Regions from separate parts of the Viridibacillus sp. FSL E2-0187 genome, predicted to be linked through region 3. Evidence: a T-box and tRNA genes for the amino acid it is inferred to sense, from the RefSeq annotation. Region 3 holds a T-box; the other regions hold tRNA genes.
The links. A T-box is a leader RNA that pairs with one kind of tRNA and senses whether it is charged. The one in region 3 lies ahead of pheS (phenylalanine--tRNA ligase subunit alpha), so its partner is inferred to be a tRNA-Phe.

Region 1 (2,229 bases), 180 kb from region 3:
ACATTTGAACTCCTCCATTCATAGCTCTGATTGTTTTAGTTACCGTTGTTATCATGACATCTAATTGTTGGCGTTTCTCCATTAATGCCTTATAATGCTCCATTAGGGCATTCTTATAGTCAAAATTCTCGACTGTTATGATCTCTTTAATGACTTCTAACTTAAAGCCTAATTCACGATAAAATAATATTTGCTGTAACAAATCAATCTCTTCTTGCCCATAAATACGATAACCTGAAGAATTTACACGTGCAGGTTTTAACAAGCCAATATCATCATAATAACGCAATGTTCTAGAACTAACTCCTGACAGCTGAGCAAGTTTTTGAATCGTCATTTCCATCTCTTTTCACCTCCATGTTTCTACTATATAGTTTGACGTAACGTTAAGGTCAATAGGATATAATTTAAAAAATCTAAGTACCGGCAAACAGCCTTTACGTAGTATGTTACTTCATATATTTATGATGATTTTTAACTTGCCTAATTATAAAGAACTCTTTTTCATAATCTGCAAAAATTGCTTTAACTCATTAAAAATACGCCTTTTCAAACGCAAAAAAACCATTAGAATCAAATATGATTCTAATGGTTTTTTAGTATGACCCCTACGGGATTCGAACCCGTGTTACCGCCGTGAAAGGGCGGTGTCTTAACCGCTTGACCAAGGGGCCTATATGGCGGAGAAGGAGGGATTTGAACCCTCGCGCCGCTTACGCGACCTACACCCTTAGCAGGGGCGCCTCTTCAGCCACTTGAGTACTTCCCCATATATGGCTCCGAAGGTAGGACTCGAACCTACGACCGTCCGGTTAACAGCCGGATGCTCTACCACTGAGCTACTTCGGAATAATTTTAATGGTGGGCCTAAATGGACTCGAACCATCGACCTCACGCTTATCAGGCGTGCGCTCTAACCAGCTGAGCTATAGGCCCATAAAATTGGAGCGGGTGAAGAGAATCGAACTCTCGACAACAGCTTGGAAGGCTGTGGTTTTACCACTAAACTACACCCGCATCATGGTGGGTCAGGACGGAATCGAACCGCCGACACTTAGAGCTTCAATCTAATGCTCTACCAACTGAGCTACTGACCCATGATGATTAATACAATATTTTTAAAAAATGGCGGTCCGGACGGGACTCGAACCCGCGACCTCCTGCGTGACAGGCAGGCATTCTAACCAACTGAACTACCGGACCATTTGGTTGCGGGGACAGGATTTGAACCTGTGACCTTCGGGTTATGAGCCCGACGAGCTACCGAACTGCTCCACCCCGCGATAATGATATTATGAAATTAACTTTTAAAAAATGGAGGAGGAAGAGGGATTCGAACCCCCGCGCGGTATGACCCGCCTGTCGGTTTTCAAGACCGATCCCTTCAGCCAGACTTGGGTATTCCTCCAAAAAATATAACGTTGTGTAGATGGTGGACCTTGCAGGACTCGAACCTGCGACCGGACGGTTATGAGCCGTCTGCTCTAACCAACTGAGCTAAAGGTCCTTTAGTTTGGTTAGTATGGCGGCAGAGGGGATCGAACCCCCGACCTCACGGGTATGAACCGTACGCTCTAGCCAGCTGAGCTACGCCGCCATGATGGTATTAAATTTAGTAATAAATTGGTGGAGCCTAGCGGGATCGAACCGCTGACCTCCTGCGTGCAAGGCAGGCGCTCTCCCAGCTGAGCTAAGGCCCCATAGGGTTGAAAGTATTAATGGTCGGGAAGACAGGATTCGAACCTGCGACCCCTTGGTCCCAAACCAAGTGCTCTACCAAGCTGAGCTACTTCCCGTTAATGGCGCGCCCGGCAGAAGTCGAATCCACAACCTTCTGATCCGTAGTCAGACGCTCTATCCAATTGAGCTACGGGCGCATTTATATCACTTATATTATATTAAAAGATGGTGCCGAGGACCGGAATCGAACCGGTACGGTAGTCACCTACCGCAGGATTTTAAGTCCTGTGCGTCTGCCAGTTCCGCCACCCCGGCATATTTTGGAGCGGAAGACGAGGTTCGAACTCGCGACCCCCACCTTGGCAAGGTGGTGTTCTACCACTGAACTACTTCCGCAATATGCTGATAAACTTAAAAATTATGGTGCGGGTGAAGGGAGTCGAACCCCCACGCCTTGCGGCGCTAGATCCTAAGTCTAGTGCGTCTGCCAGTTCCGCCACACCCGCATATAATGTTTTTTAAAAAATGGTGAGCCATGTAGGATTCGAA
Region 2 (2,229 bases), 430 kb from region 3:
CCAATTCCGCCACACCGGCATAATATTATTATAGATCATATGTAGTTATTTTAAAAATAATTGGAGGCGGCAACCGGATTTGAACCGGTGGTAGAGGTGTTGCAGACCTGTGCCTTACCACTTGGCTATGCCGCCGTAAATAGAAAATGGAGCGGAAGACGAGGTTCGAACTCGCGACCCCCACCTTGGCAAGGTGGTGTTCTACCACTGAACTACTTCCGCAAATTTAACTGGGGTACCTGGATTCGAACCAGGGCATGACGGAATCAAAATCCGTTGCCTTACCGCTTGGCTATACCCCAATAATATGGGGCGACTGATGGGAATCGAACCCACGAATGCCTGAACCACAATCAGGTGCGTTAACCACTTCGCCACAACCGCCATAATATTATTATATCTAAGTTATTTTATTGTCAAAAATTAAATGGGGCGACTGATGGGAATCGAACCCACGAATGCCTGAACCACAATCAGGTGCGTTAACCACTTCGCCACAACCGCCATTATATAATTTAAATTGGCAGGGGCAGTAGGAATCGAACCCACATCAAAGGTTTTGGAGACCTCTATTCTACCGTTAAACTATGCCCCTAAAATAAAAAAATGGTGGAGGGGGACGGATTCGAACCGCCGAACCCGAAGGAGCGGATTTACAGTCCGCCGCGTTTAGCCTCTTCGCTACCCCTCCAGAAAAACATGGTGCCGGCGAAAGGAGTCGAACCCTCGACCTACTGATTACAAGTCAGTTGCTCTACCAACTGAGCTACACCGGCATTATTATGGTGGGTCAGGACGGAATCGAACCGCCGACACTTAGAGCTTCAATCTAATGCTCTACCAACTGAGCTACTGACCCATAATAATTTAATATTCTTTTTTAAAAAATGGCGGTCCGGACGGGACTCGAACCCGCGACCTCCTGCGTGACAGGCAGGCATTCTAACCAACTGAACTACCGGACCATTTGGTTGCGGGGACAGGATTTGAACCTGTGACCTTCGGGTTATGAGCCCGACGAGCTACCGAACTGCTCCACCCCGCGATAATGGTATTATTAATTTAAATGGTGGAGGATGACGGGATCGAACCGCCGACCCCCTGCTTGTAAGGCAGGTGCTCTCCCAGCTGAGCTAATCCTCCGTATAATGTTATAAATGGTGACCCCTACGGGATTCGAACCCGTGTTACCGCCGTGAAAGGGCGGTGTCTTAACCGCTTGACCAAGGGGCCATTTAATAAATTAGAATGTGTATGGCGGAGAGCAAGGGATTTGAACCCTTGAGACAAGGTTACTCGCCTACACGATTTCCAATCGTGCTCCTTCGGCCACTCGGACAGCTCTCCAAAAATGGCTCCGAAGGTAGGACTCGAACCTACGACCGTCCGGTTAACAGCCGGATGCTCTACCACTGAGCTACTTCGGAATAATATGATCGCCTAGCAACGTCCTACTCTCACAGGGGGAAACCCCCAACTACCATCGGCGCTAAAGAGCTTAACTTCCGTGTTCGGCATGGGAACGGGTGTGACCTCTTTGCCATCATCACTAGACTATTGTATTACCTAAGGACAAGAATAATTATACCATCTTTTTTAAAGTTTAGCAAGTGTTTTTTGCTATTTTAGAAAAGTTTTTTATTATTCTCTCAAAACTGGATAAATTACATTGAAGTTAGTTAAGTAAAATTTGGTTAAGTCCTCGATCTATTAGTATTCGTCAGCTCCGTATGTCGCCACACTTCCACCTCGAACCTATCTACCTCATCGTCTTTGAGGGATCTTACTTACTTGCGTAATGGGAAATCTCATCTTGAGGGGGGCTTCATGCTTAGATGCTTTCAGCACTTATCCCGTCCACACATAGCTACCCAGCGATGCCCTTGGCAGAACAACTGGTACACCAGCGGTGTGTCCATCCCGGTCCTCTCGTACTAAGGACAGCTCCTCTCAAATTTCCTACGCCCACGACGGATAGGGACCGAACTGTCTCACGACGTTCTGAACCCAGCTCGCGTACCGCTTTAATGGGCGAACAGCCCAACCCTTGGGACCGACTACAGCCCCAGGATGCGATGAGCCGACATCGAGGTGCCAAACCTCCCCGTCGATGTGGACTCTTGGGGGAGATAAGCCTGTTATCCCCGGGGTAGCTTTTATCCGTTGAGCGATGGCCCTTCCATGCGGAACCACCGGATCACTAAGCCCGTCTTTCGACCCTGCTCGACT
Region 3 (2,229 bases):
AATTTATCGTTGAAGGTTTCCATTTAGTTGAAGAAGCAATTAAAAACAATGGTGAGGTACTAACAATTATCGTCCGTGAAGGTGTGGACATTCCACATACATGGAATATGGATGACATTTTTGTTGTAGAAGTAACACAAGCAATTGCAAAAGAATTGTCTGAAACAGAGCACCCTCAAGGGATCTTCGCACAATGTAAACAACGTGAGGTAACAGAGGAAGAACAAGCTGGCTGGACAAAATTATTATTAATTGATGCAGTTCAAGATCCGGGCAATGTGGGTACAATGATTCGTACGGCAGATGCAGCTGGTATTGATGCAGTTATTCTTGGTAAAGGCTCAGCTGATGCTTTCAATCCAAAAACAGTACGCTCTGCTCAAGGCTCGCATTTCCATATTCCTGTTGTAAAAGGGGATCTTGGAGACTGGATTGATAATTTACAAGACAGATTAATCCCAGTTATCGGGACAGCTCTTGATAATGCAGTAGTCTATTCGGAAGTGAAAAAAGGCGATAAATTTGCACTTATTATGGGCAATGAAGGCAATGGTATTCACCCAGACTTACTTGCAAAAACAGATGCCAATGTTATCATTCCGATTTTAGGGCAAGCTGAATCTTTAAATGTAGCAGTAGCTTCTGGTATTTTGTTATATAACTTCGCAGTTTCGGCAAAGTAACCTTGAAGAAAACAATTTAGTTGCGTATAATGAATATTATTGCATACAATAATTAAAAATAATTTAAATGCTTCGATCGGAAAAAGTATATGTTTCTACACTTTTTAGGGAGTGCTCGCCAAAGACTGCAAGCGTGCATAAAGTTGTGTTACATGGAAGTTCACTCCGTTAGCAGCCACCGGGACCAGCAATTGCTGTAAAGGTAGGCCGGTTTAGAGCCGTTATGTCAATGAAGTGATTGTACTTAAGTACAATAACTAGGGTGGTACCGCGAACTATGTCCTCGTCCCTTTTTAGGGGGCGAGTTTTTTTGTGCAGATTTTTTTACAGTCTACATGAAAAGACGGTTTGCGTGTTTAGTAAAAACAATCAATCTGTTTTTACTATTCGATATTGGAAGGAGGAATTTAAATGGCAATGGAAGAACAATTAAATCAGCTAAAGGAAGAAGCTTTAGCGAAAATTGCAGCGGTATCGAACTCTAAAGAGTTGAATGATGTGCGTGTTGCTTATTTAGGTAAAAAAGGTCCGATCACGGATTTATTAAAAGGGATGGGTAAACTTCCTGCAGAGGAACGTCCTAAAATGGGTGCTCTAGTAAACGTTGTACGTCAAGAAGTGACTGAGGTGCTTGAAGCACGTGCTCAATTACTGGAAGAAAAAGCGGTTCAGGAACAACTAGAAAAAGAGTCAATTGACGTGACTTTACCAGGACGTCCAATAAAAGTTGGTAGTAAACATCCGCTAACAAAGGTTGTTGAAGAAATTGAAGACTTATTCATCAGCATGGGATATGAAATTGCGGAAGGACCAGAAGTTGAAAAAGACTATTATAACTTCGAAGCATTAAACCTACCAAAAGGTCACCCTGCTCGTGATATGCAAGATACATTCTATATTTCTGAAGAGATTTTACTTCGTACACAGACTTCTCCAGTACAAGCTCGTACTATGGAAGAAAAACAAGGTGCTTCTGTGAAAATTATCTGTCCGGGTAAAGTATTCCGTCGTGACAATGATGATGCTACACATTCGCATCAGTTCAATCAAATCGAAGGACTTGTAATAAGCGAGAACATTACAATGAGCGATTTAAAAGGTACTTTGGATCTTTTTGCGAAAAAAATGTTTGGCCAAGAACGTGAAATTCGTTTACGCCCAAGTTTCTTCCCATTCACTGAGCCTTCAGTAGAAATGGATATCTCTTGTTTCAAATGTGGTGGATCTGGCTGTAGTTTATGTAAACAAACAGGTTGGATTGAAATTTTAGGTGCCGGTATGGTGCATCCAAACGTTCTTGAGATGGCTGGATACGATCCTAAAAAAGTTTCAGGCTTCGCATTTGGTATGGGGCAAGAACGTATTGCAATGTTGAAATATGGGGTGGACGATATCCGTCATTTCTATACAAATGACATCCGATTCTTATCACAATTCCACCGCACAGAAGAGTAAGGAGGGGTAAACATGCTAGTATCGTTAAAATGGTTAGAACAATATGTTGATTTACAAGGCCTAGAGCCAGCAGTTTTAGCAGAAAAAATTA

Region 1: it has a tRNA-Phe gene. The T-box ahead of pheS (phenylalanine--tRNA ligase subunit alpha) is inferred to sense a tRNA for this amino acid. The anticodon was not compared.
Region 2: it has a tRNA-Phe gene. The T-box ahead of pheS (phenylalanine--tRNA ligase subunit alpha) is inferred to sense a tRNA for this amino acid. The anticodon was not compared.

The regions. Positions count from the first base shown of each region.
Region 1 covers NZ_JBBOVG010000001.1:441,830-444,058, reverse strand. Annotated here, with positions in the region: gene MHH85_RS02160 (MerR family transcriptional regulator) at 1-343, opposite strand, end outside; tRNA gene MHH85_RS02155 (tRNA-Glu) at 603-674, opposite strand; tRNA gene MHH85_RS02150 (tRNA-Ser) at 679-769, opposite strand; tRNA gene MHH85_RS02145 (tRNA-Asn) at 775-849, opposite strand; tRNA gene MHH85_RS02140 (tRNA-Ile) at 860-936, opposite strand; tRNA gene MHH85_RS02135 (tRNA-Gly) at 944-1,017, opposite strand; tRNA gene MHH85_RS02130 (tRNA-Phe) at 1,022-1,097, opposite strand; tRNA gene MHH85_RS02125 (tRNA-Asp) at 1,127-1,203, opposite strand; tRNA gene MHH85_RS02120 (tRNA-Met) at 1,207-1,283, opposite strand; tRNA gene MHH85_RS02115 (tRNA-Ser) at 1,316-1,408, opposite strand; tRNA gene MHH85_RS02110 (tRNA-Ile) at 1,431-1,507, opposite strand; tRNA gene MHH85_RS02105 (tRNA-Met) at 1,524-1,597, opposite strand; tRNA gene MHH85_RS02100 (tRNA-Ala) at 1,625-1,700, opposite strand; tRNA gene MHH85_RS02095 (tRNA-Pro) at 1,720-1,796, opposite strand; tRNA gene MHH85_RS02090 (tRNA-Arg) at 1,801-1,877, opposite strand; tRNA gene MHH85_RS02085 (tRNA-Leu) at 1,907-1,995, opposite strand; tRNA gene MHH85_RS02080 (tRNA-Gly) at 2,002-2,076, opposite strand; tRNA gene MHH85_RS02075 (tRNA-Leu) at 2,102-2,186, opposite strand; tRNA gene MHH85_RS02070 (tRNA-Lys) at 2,207-2,229, opposite strand, start outside.
Region 2 covers NZ_JBBOVG010000001.1:194,306-196,534, reverse strand. Annotated here, with positions in the region: tRNA gene MHH85_RS00900 (tRNA-Leu) at 1-19, opposite strand, end outside; tRNA gene MHH85_RS00895 (tRNA-Cys) at 62-135, opposite strand; tRNA gene MHH85_RS00890 (tRNA-Gly) at 148-222, opposite strand; tRNA gene MHH85_RS00885 (tRNA-Gln) at 231-302, opposite strand; tRNA gene MHH85_RS00880 (tRNA-His) at 309-384, opposite strand; tRNA gene MHH85_RS00875 (tRNA-His) at 429-504, opposite strand; tRNA gene MHH85_RS00870 (tRNA-Trp) at 522-595, opposite strand; tRNA gene MHH85_RS00865 (tRNA-Tyr) at 608-691, opposite strand; tRNA gene MHH85_RS00860 (tRNA-Thr) at 701-776, opposite strand; tRNA gene MHH85_RS00855 (tRNA-Phe) at 784-859, opposite strand; tRNA gene MHH85_RS00850 (tRNA-Asp) at 889-965, opposite strand; tRNA gene MHH85_RS00845 (tRNA-Met) at 969-1,045, opposite strand; tRNA gene MHH85_RS00840 (tRNA-Val) at 1,068-1,143, opposite strand; tRNA gene MHH85_RS00835 (tRNA-Glu) at 1,159-1,233, opposite strand; tRNA gene MHH85_RS00830 (tRNA-Ser) at 1,256-1,347, opposite strand; tRNA gene MHH85_RS00825 (tRNA-Asn) at 1,353-1,427, opposite strand; rRNA gene rrf (5S ribosomal RNA) at 1,439-1,554, opposite strand; rRNA gene MHH85_RS00815 (23S ribosomal RNA) at 1,691-2,229, opposite strand, start outside.
Region 3 covers NZ_JBBOVG010000001.1:619,819-622,047, forward strand. Annotated here, with positions in the region: gene MHH85_RS02965 (TrmH family RNA methyltransferase) at 1-683, shown strand, start outside; T-box leader at 747-977, shown strand; gene pheS (phenylalanine--tRNA ligase subunit alpha) at 1,101-2,138, shown strand; gene pheT (phenylalanine--tRNA ligase subunit beta) at 2,151-2,229, shown strand, end outside.